3 regions of the Pantoea sp. SGAir0183 genome follow, and region 1 is predicted to be linked to each of the others. Evidence: predicted binding sites of a transcription regulator. Region 1 holds the regulator's gene; each other region holds the start of a gene.

Region 1 (3,277 bases):
AGCACCGGGAGGTGATTCTCACGCCGGCGGGCGAGCATTTCGTGCGGGAAGGGCGCAGCGTTATCAAAAAAATGGATGCCACACGACGTCAGTGTCAACAGCTCGCCAACGGCTGGCGCGGTCAGATTGGTATTGCCGTCGACTGCATCGTCAAACCGCAGCGGACCCGGCAGTTTGTCAGGGATTTTTACCGTCATTTTCCCGACATGGAGTTGCACATCAGCTATGAGGTCTTTAACGGCGTCTGGGATGCGCTGGCAGACGGGCGAGTGGATGTGGCGATAGGTGCGACACAGGCGATTCCGGTGGGGGGGCGTTTCGCCTTTCGCGATATGGGCACCCTGAACTGGCGTTGCGTGGTGGCGCATCAGCATCCTCTGACGCAGGTTGCTACGCTGGATGATGAGGCGTTGCGCTACTGGCCTTCTCTGGTGCTGGAAGATACGTCACGCGCGTTACCGCGTCGTATGACCTGGGCGCTGGATAACCAACGCCGGCTGGTGGTCCCGGACTGGCAAACCGGTCTGGACTGCGTGCGCGCCGGCTTGTGTGTCGCGATGATACCCGGCCATTTAGCGCGGCCCTTACTGGACAGCGGCGAGATGGCAGAGCTGAACTTACCACAGGCGTTTCCGGAAAGTCCCTGCTGCGTCAGCTGGGCGGAAGATCGCGCATCACCGGCGCTGGGGTGGTTACTCCAGTACCTGGGCGATGCGCAAACGCTAAATCAGGAGTGGTTGAGCGAGGATTAACGGCGGTAATCGCGATAAGGACCATAGCCCACCGAGCGTCGCTCAATAAGCGTCGGGTGGACTTCAATCGTCTGCGACTCTTCCCGCTTACTGGTAATGCGATCTAACAACATCTCCAGCGCTTTCTCACCCAACTGGGCTTTAGGTTGATGCACCGTGGTCAGTGCCGGAGTGAAATAGCGCGCATTGCGCACATTGTCGTAACCAATGACGGAGATATCCTGCGGCACGCGCAGGCCCATTTCGTCGGCCGCGCAGATTGCGCCCATCGCCATGATGTCGCCCCCACAGAATACGGCGCTTGGGCGCTGCTTCTGTGACAGAATCTGCTGCATGGCCTGATAGCCAGATTCGGGTTCAAAGTCACCCTGCACAATCCATTCGGCACGTGGCTGAATACCCGCTTCTTCCAGCGCCTTAAGGAAACCGGCATGGCGACCGCCTCCCGTGTTACGCTCCATCTGGCCGGGAATGGCACCAATATCGCGATGACCACGCTCAATCAAATAACGTCCCGCCAGATAACCGCCCTGAAAAGCATTGTCCAGTACGGTATCGGTAAAGTCGGCACGGGATTCGCCCCAGTCCATCACCACCATCGGAATATTGCGGTTCGCTTCCAGCATTTGCAGCAGATCATCCGGATACTCTGAACACATCACCAGAAGCCCGTCAACGCGCTTTTGCGCCATCATCGACAGATAGGCGCGCTGTTTTTGCAGGTCATTATGTGCGTTGCCCAGAATCAGGGTATAGCCTTTATCGAAGCAGTGATTCTCAATGGCTTCGATAATTTCAGCAAAGTAGGGCGCTTCACTGGACGTGGCGAGCAGGCCCAGCGTTTTGGTGTGATTCACCTTCAGGCTACGCGCGACTGCGCTGGGAGAATAATGCAGTTCCCGAATCGCTTCCCACACCGCTTCGCAGGTATTTTCTGCGACAAAGCGCGTTTTATTGATGACGTGTGAGACGGTCGTGGTGGACACGCCCGCACGCTTCGCCACATCTTTAATTGTTGCCATGTAAATCGAACTCCCGGGCCTATCTAAATTATTGATAAGCATATTGTTAAACGTTTGCGTCAGCGGACGGTTATTTCTGCGAAAAACATCGCTTTTCTGTCCGGTATTGAGTCATCAGGGCAGGAAATAACGTCTGAAAAGGGCGCGGACGCAACCGATATTGCGCGCTGTTGCGCAACAAAGGGGGGATTCTAACAAGGCTGTGCGGATAAAACGAGATTTTTACCCACGCGTATGTGAAAATGCTATCACCTTACAAACGTCAGGGTTAAAGGAGAGGGGATGAGTACCGATTTAAAACTGTCATTAATGACGACGGCAGCCGCACTGTTGATGATCATCGCGTTTAGCTTCACCGCTATTCTGCACTAGCCGCATTCGTTTGCAGCGACGCTATACTGGCTGACTGCGCGTCCAGCCTTGCCGGTGATACGTCCTGTCTGTCAGACCGTATCACCGGCAAGTGCGGCATTTTCGCCCGGAACACCCCGCTGCACAATCGGGGCGATATGGGCAATAAAAAAGCCGGGAAGCTGCCTTTCCCGGCTTTTTTGTATGAAGGACGTTTAGCGAACGGTCTTTGGCGTCATAACGCGACGCGCACCAATATAATGGCGCTGCCAGTAATCTTCGCTCAACGCACTGATTTGAATATCTTTACCGGTACGCGGTGACTGAATGAATTTACCGTTGCCCAGGTAAACCCCGACATGATCTGCGGTTCCACGCCCGTTGATGCGGAAGAAAACCAGATCGCCTTTTTCAAGGGATTCGCGGTTGACCGGTGCTGCATCCCGCAGATGGTACATTTCGTTAGCGGTACGGGGGATCTTAAACTTCACGACGTCTTTGTAGGCGTACCATACGAGGCCACTGCAATCAAAACCCGTATGGGGCGATTTGCCTCCCCACTGATAACGCTTGCCAAGTTGCCCCATCAGTTTTGCCATCGCCGTTTCACGCGCTTTCTGGTAACGCTGGCGATGCGCTTTACTCATTTTAATGGTGCCGGTTTCGGTATTGTCTGCCGTTAACGCCTTCGCAGCACGTTGATGACCATACCGTTTTTTGCTGGCGGCATTGGCGGCGACTTTTTTGCTCAGCGTCTTGTGCGAGGCAGTCGTTTTAGCGAGTGTTTTGTGCGTGATGGTGTGAGAGGTCGTTTTGCTGGTTTTCGTGGTCTTACTGACTTTCTGAACAGCGGAGGCGCGACTTTTTTTAGATGAGGCTTTAACCGCGCGTCGTTTGCGCCGATCATCGTCGCGCGCACTTTTTTTCTCTACCTTATGCAAGCTGGCCTTAACCGTCGCATGCGGGGAGGCAGCAGCGATGTTAAAGAAGAGTTGCGCAAAAGCCAGAATAAGAAGCGTAATGATTGAACGCATAGTCCGTTTACTGGTTAAGCTGTCAGATCAAACAGGTCTCTGACAAAGTTAAGAAAAATCTGATCACCGATCAGCGCCGAAGTCATTCTAGTCCAGTTTTTTTTAAAAGAGTAAGTCC
Region 2 (3,277 bases), 760 kb from region 1:
TGCCGTGAAGGTTTCTACGACAACACCATTTTCCACCGTGTGATTAACGGCTTTATGATTCAGGGCGGCGGTTTTGAGCCTGGCATGAAGCAGAAAGCCACCAAAGAAGAGATCCGTAACGAAGCCAACAACGGTCTGAAAAACACCAAAGGCACGCTGGCCATGGCCCGTACCTCTGCGCCGCACTCTGCGACCGCACAGTTCTTCATCAACGTGGCGGACAACGACTTCCTGAACTTCCGTGACGAAAGCCTGCAGGGCTGGGGTTACTGTGTATTTGCTGAAGTGGTTGAAGGGATGGACGTGGTAGAGAAAATCAAAGCGGTTTCAACTGGTCGCAGCGGTATGCATCAGGACGTACCGAAAGATGACGTCATCATTCAGAAAGTGACCGTTAGCGAGTAATGTCGCGCACGCTGTTTATCGCAGATCTCCATCTGTGTCAGGAAGAACCGGCGATTACCGCCGGTTTTCTGCATTTTTTGCAGCGCGAAGCGCCCCACTGCGACGCGCTTTATATTCTGGGCGATCTGTTCGAAGCCTGGATCGGTGATGACGATCCGAATCCGCTGCATCAACAGGTTGCCAGCGCCCTTCATGCCCTGCCCGTGCCGGTCTTTTTTATTCACGGCAACCGCGATTTTCTGATCGGCAAACGCTTTGCCCGCGCCAGCGGCATGACCTTATTGCCCGAGGAGCAGGTTCTGACGCTTTATGGTCACCGACTTCTGATTATGCATGGCGATACGTTGTGCACCGACGATGCGGGTTATCTGCAGTTCCGGGCGAAAGTGCATAATCTCTGGATTCAACGTCTGTTCCTGACGCTGCCGCTGTTTATTCGTAAACGGATTGCGGCACGGATGCGCGCCAACAGTAAACAGGCCAACCAGCATAAGTCGCTGGAGATTATGGATGTCAATCAACAGGCCGTGGTCGATGCGATGGTACGTCAGCAGGTGCCTTTACTGATTCATGGTCATACGCACCGCCCCGCTATCCATGATGTGTCGCTGAACGGAGCCCCCGCACAGCGCGCGGTATTGGGTGCCTGGCACAGCCGGGGATCAATGATCCAACTGGATGCAAACGGCATCCAGCTCATCGACTTCGATTTTTAGTCGTCCGGTGACATCGCGTTGCACACCTGCGCTGAGGCCCGTCGAGCGGCGCAAGGTACCCGGGGACTGTGCGAACGGGCGGCAGGCCAGCATAGTGAAACGCGTTCACGCCCTGCCGCCTGCCTTCCCCGCCCTGCGGTGAGCCGAGTTGTCTCACTCAGGCCGTATGCATTCCTGATGCGATAAGCTTATCGTCTGACGCTAACCCGCCCGACGCAACCGTTTTCCTTGCGCCTTTCTCATGGTATTCTCTGTGCCCTTCAAAACCTGTCCGCCTGGTCAGGTGTGTTTTTATTCACAGGAGTTGACCGCATGTCGTCGAATGCCGCCCCGGCCCGCATCGCAGTTGTTATGGGTTCCAAAAGTGACTGGTCCACCATGCAGTTCGCTGCGGAAATCCTTACCAGCCTGGACGTACCCTTCCATGTGGAAGTGGTGTCAGCGCACCGTACCCCGGATAAACTGTTTAGCTTTGCGGAAACCGCAGCGGACAACGGTTTTCAGGTGATTATTGCCGGTGCCGGTGGCGCGGCGCATTTGCCAGGGATGCTGGCTGCCAAGACCCTGCTGCCGGTACTCGGTGTGCCGGTACAGAGCGCCGCGCTGAGCGGCGTCGACAGCCTCTACTCGATTGTGCAAATGCCACGCGGCATTCCGGTCGGCACGCTGGCCATTGGCAAAGCGGGCGCCGCTAACGCAGCCCTGCTGGCGGCGCAGATTCTGGCGATTCATGACAGCGCGCTGGCGTCACGTCTGGCCGCCTGGCGTCAGTCACAGACCGATGAGGTACTGGACAATCCGGACCCGCGGGAGGAAGCATGAAGCCGGTTTGCGTACTGGGTAACGGACAGCTTGGCCGTATGTTACGTCAGGCGGGCGAGCCTATGGGCATTGCCGTGCATCCGGTTGGCCTGGATGCCGACCCCGCTACCCTGCCTATCGCCGGGAGCGTGATTACGGCTGAGATCGAACGCTGGCCCGAGACGGCACTGACGCGCGAACTCGCGAGCCACCCGGCCTTTGTGAATCGCGATATTTTCCCGCGGCTGGCCGACCGTCTGACGCAAAAACAGCTGCTGGATCAGCTCAGTCTGGCGACTGCCCCCTGGCAACTGCTGGCGGATAAAGGTGAATGGCCGCACGTTTTCAAAACGTTGGGCGAACTGGCTATTGTTAAGCGCCGCACGGGCGGTTATGACGGTCGTGGTCAATGGCGGTTACGTGCCGGTGAAACCGATACGTTACCCGACGACTGTTACGGTGAATGCATTGTCGAACAAGGCATTAACTTCTCGGGGGAAGTGTCGCTGGTCGGCGCGCGCGGCCATGATGGCAGCACCGTATTTTATCCGCTGACACATAATCTGCATGAAGAAGGCATTCTGCGTACCAGCGTTGCGTTCCCGCAGGCAGATGCCGCGCAGCAACAGCAGGCTGAGGCGATGTTAAGCGCCATCCTGCACGAGCTGAACTACGTCGGCGTCATGGCCATGGAATGCTTTGTCACGCCGCAGGGATTGCTGATTAACGAACTGGCGCCTCGCGTTCACAACAGCGGGCACTGGACTCAGAACGGGGCCTCAATCAGTCAGTTTGAACTTCACCTGCGCGCTGTTCTGGGTCTGGCTCTGCCACAGCCCGTGGTCATTGCGCCCTCAGTGATGGTTAACCTGATTGGCACAGCGTTAAATACTGACTGGCTCCAGCAGCCGCTGGTGCATTTGCACTGGTACGACAAAGCGGTGCGTGAAGGACGCAAAGTCGGTCACCTCAACCTGACCGACAGCGACCAGAGCCGTCTCGCTGCCGCCTTGCAGGCCTTGTTGCCGCTGTTACCTGCCGGGTATGCCAGCGGTATTCGCTGGGCAGCAGCCAAGCTGTAAATCTGTTCACGACCGGGCGCAGTATCATCGCGCCCGGTCGGTTTTACGTCGCGTCAAACGTCCTGAACAACGCATTGCCTTTCAACAAACGCACGCCCAGCCAGCCACCACAGAGCGACAGTAAGAGCGCGCCGCCCAGCGGTAAGGCCAGCCACAATGTCCAGTCGGGTTGCCACGGAAAATCAAAGATTTTACGCTGCAATGCCCAGAGTGCGGCCTCAGCACCGAGCGCCGCCGCAATGCCCGAGACGACGCCAATCAGCGCAAATTCAC
Region 3 (3,277 bases), 1.7 Mb from region 1:
GCAGTTTGTGAGGCTGATAATCAGCCTGCAGGGGGCGTGACGTCGTCAGGGCGGGTGTTGTTCTGATGGGAAAGGAGTATAATTCCTCAAGTTAACTTGAGGTAAAGTGCCAGATGAAAAAAGATCGCAATTATCCAAAACCGGTGCTGACACCGGGGGAAGTCGCGCGGCGAAGCGGCGTGGCCGTATCAGCGCTGCATTTTTATGAAAGCAAAGGGCTGATTTCCAGCACGCGCAATCCCGGCAATCAGCGGCGCTACAGCCGTGATGTCCTGCGCCGTGTGGCGATCATTAAAATCGCCCAGCGCATCGGCATTCCGCTCGCCAGCGTCAGCGACAGTCTGGAAAACATGCCTGCGGATAAACGCATGTCTGCGCAGGACTGGGGCAATCTGACGCAGCACTGGCGGGATGAACTGGATAAGCGCATCGAAACCCTGACGCGCCTGCGTAACGACCTGGATGGCTGCATTGGCTGCGGCTGTTTATCCATGCGTGACTGTCCGCTCCGTAACCCCGGCGATCGGCTGGGACAGCAGGGATCAGGTGCGGTCCTGCTGGATCCCGAGCAGGATGGTTCTCTGCACAAGGTGAAGTGACGTCTATACTGTCTGCATATTCATTCGCAGGGAATCATGATGATTACTGTTCACCATCTGGAACAATCTCGTTCGCACCGCGTGCTGTGGATGCTGGAAGAGCTGGAAGTGCCTTATCAGGTTAAACGTTATCAGCGTGAAGCCTCCATGCTGGCACCGGAAGCACTGAAAAAAGTGCATCCCTTAGGCAAATCGCCGGTTATCACAGATGGCAATCGGGTGGTGGCGGAGTCCGGGGCCATACTGGAATACCTCGAAGAAAAGTACGACAGCGAGAAGCGATTACAGCTTACCGACGAAGAGGCGCGCCTCCAGGCGCGTTACTGGTTACATTACGCTGAAGGTTCCCTGATGCCGCTGCTGGTCATGAAGCTGGTGTTTGGCCGGCTGGGCAGCGCGCCCGTGCCCTGGTTGCTGCGTCCCGTGGGTGCCGCGCTGGGGAAAGGCGTACAAAAAGCCTGGCTGGACAAACAGCTCCACGTCCACAGGCAAATGATCGAAGATCATCTCTCGGCCAATCCCTGGTTTGCCGGTCAACGATTCAGCATCGCCGATGTGCAAATGAGTTTTCCTGTTCTGGCGCTGAGCCAGCGCGCCGGCTTGCACAATGCGCCCGCCACGCAAAAATGGTTAACCACCGTTCAGCAGCGCGCCGCATGGCAACGGGCCATTCAACAGGGCGGTGAACTCACTCTGCCGGGCTGAGGCGATGCGCTCTGATGACGCCGTCCGGCGTCATCTCTCTTCCACCAACATCCTCTTTCATCGACCGGCCACGCTGCCTGCAAGAATGTTACTGGCAGGTTTCCAGCACGTTCCTGATGTTACTAACCTGATCTTTATACGCAGTAATTCCCTCTGAACGGTTGAAAAGCGGCGGTTAAAGACCGGATAATCTGCCCCCTTCAGTCTGGTGGTGCTTGTTACACCCGTTCTGCGTGGCGAAGTAAACGTTTGCCTTTTGTCGGTTGCCCGTGGGTAAAGACATATTCAGGGAATGCAGAACGGTGACCGCGTGAATTACACAATAAAAATTTTTGAGGCTTAACTATGTCAATTGAATCACGCCCGACCAGTGGAAGACTGGATGCCTGGTTCGCCATTTCGGCCCGTGGCAGCAGCGTGCGACAGGAAATCCTGGCCGGGCTGACGACCTTTCTTGCCATGGTCTATTCGGTGATCGTGGTTCCCGGTATGCTGGGTAAAGCGGGGTTCTCTCCTACGGCGGTGTTTGTTGCCACCTGCCTGGTGGCAAGCTTCGGGTCAATCCTGATAGGGCTGTGGGCCAATTTACCCATGGCGATTGGCTGTGCAATCTCGTTGACGGCCTTTACAGCGTTCAGTCTTGTACTGGGTCAGCACATCAGCGTGCCGGTCGCGCTTGGCGCTGTGTTCCTCATGGGGCTGCTGTTTACGCTGATTTCCACCACCGGGATTCGGGCCTGGATCTTACGTAATTTGCCGATGGGCGTCGCACACGGTACGGGCATCGGGATTGGCCTGTTTTTACTGCTGATTGCCGCTGACAACGTGGGGCTGGTGGTCAGAAACCCTGGCTCAGGTTTACCGGTGGCGTTGGGGCACTTTACCTCCTTCCCCGTCCTCATGTCTTTGCTGGGGCTGGCGGCGATTTTTGGTCTGGAGAAGCGCCGGGTGCCTGGCGGTATTTTGCTGACGGTCATCGTGATCTCTGCTCTCGGCCTGGCCTTCGATCCCGCCGTCCGCTGGCAAGGGCTGTTTGCGCTGCCGAGCCTGCGTGATGCGCAGGGGACATCGCTGTTTTTCAGCCTCGACATTATGGGCGCGTTGCAGCCTGCCGTCTTGCCCACCGTACTGGCGTTAGTGATGACGGCGGTATTTGATGCGACCGGCACGATTCGCGCCGTGGCCGGACAGGCCAATTTACTCGATAAAGACGGGCAGATTATTAACGGCGGACGGGCACTGACCACGGATTCGCTGAGCAGCCTGTTTGCCGGACTGGTGGGCGCGTCGCCCGCCGCGGTATATATTGAATCGGCGGCCGGTACGGCGGCAGGCGGTAAAACCGGCCTGACGGCAATCGTCGTGGGTCTGCTGTTTCTGGTGATTCTGTTTATGTCTCCGCTGGCTTATCTGGTACCAACCTATGCGACGGCACCCGCCCTGATGTATGTCGGCCTGCTGATGCTGAGCAACGTCGCTAAAATCGACTTCGCCGACTTTGTCGATGCGATGTCGGGCCTGCTCACCGCAGTCATTATTGTCCTGACCTGTAATATTGTTACCGGCATCATGATCGGTTTTGCCACCCTGGTAGTTGGCCGACTGTTTGCCGGTGAATGGCGTAAGTTAAATATTGGCACGGTCGTGATTGCCGTTGCGCTGGTGGCTTTTTATGCCGGAGGCTGGGCGATCTGACTGTCTGACCGGACGTGCAGCCGTGCGTCCGGAATTTTCCGCTTTTTCCTCACCGAAGCACACGTAGCTTTTTCCGCGCTTGCCAGTTTGTTTTACACTTTATCTTCACGTTGATTCAAAGATAACAACCCGCCTAAGGAAAGCATGGAAATCTTTTTTACTATTTTGATCATGACGCTGGTGGTGTCGCTCTCTGGGGTCGCCGCGCGTATCTTGCCTTTTCAAATCCCGCTGCCGCTGGTGCAAATTGCCGTTGGTGCGCTGCTGGCCTGGCCCAC

The links. The regulator PurR, encoded in region 1, represses purine synthesis genes. The targets are predictions, from matches to a motif close to CANGCAAACGTTTGCNTG.
Region 2: the regulator PurR is predicted to act here: its motif matches at 1,334-1,351, upstream of purE (5-(carboxyamino)imidazole ribonucleotide mutase).
Region 3: the regulator PurR is predicted to act here: its motif matches at 1,543-1,560, upstream of C1N59_RS19245 (NCS2 family permease).

What each region holds. Positions count from the first base shown of each region.
Region 1 covers NZ_CP028053.1:2,455,620-2,458,896, reverse strand. Annotated here, with positions in the region: gene punR (DNA-binding transcriptional activator PunR) at 1-752, shown strand, start outside; gene purR (HTH-type transcriptional repressor PurR) at 749-1,774, opposite strand; gene C1N59_RS11420 (cytochrome bd-I oxidase subunit CydH) at 2,057-2,146, shown strand; gene C1N59_RS11415 (C40 family peptidase) at 2,341-3,159, opposite strand.
Region 2 covers NZ_CP028053.1:3,219,861-3,223,137, forward strand. Annotated here, with positions in the region: gene ppiB (peptidylprolyl isomerase B) at 1-405, shown strand, start outside; gene lpxH (UDP-2,3-diacylglucosamine diphosphatase) at 405-1,121, shown strand; gene purE (5-(carboxyamino)imidazole ribonucleotide mutase) at 1,434-1,943, shown strand; gene purK (5-(carboxyamino)imidazole ribonucleotide synthase) at 1,940-3,004, shown strand; gene ybbP (putative ABC transporter permease subunit YbbP) at 3,048-3,277, opposite strand, start outside.
Region 3 covers NZ_CP028053.1:4,130,781-4,134,057, reverse strand. Annotated here, with positions in the region: gene soxR (redox-sensitive transcriptional activator SoxR) at 114-599, shown strand; gene C1N59_RS19250 (glutathione S-transferase family protein) at 639-1,304, shown strand; gene C1N59_RS19245 (NCS2 family permease) at 1,650-2,999, shown strand; gene C1N59_RS19240 (Na+/H+ antiporter) at 3,144-3,277, shown strand, end outside.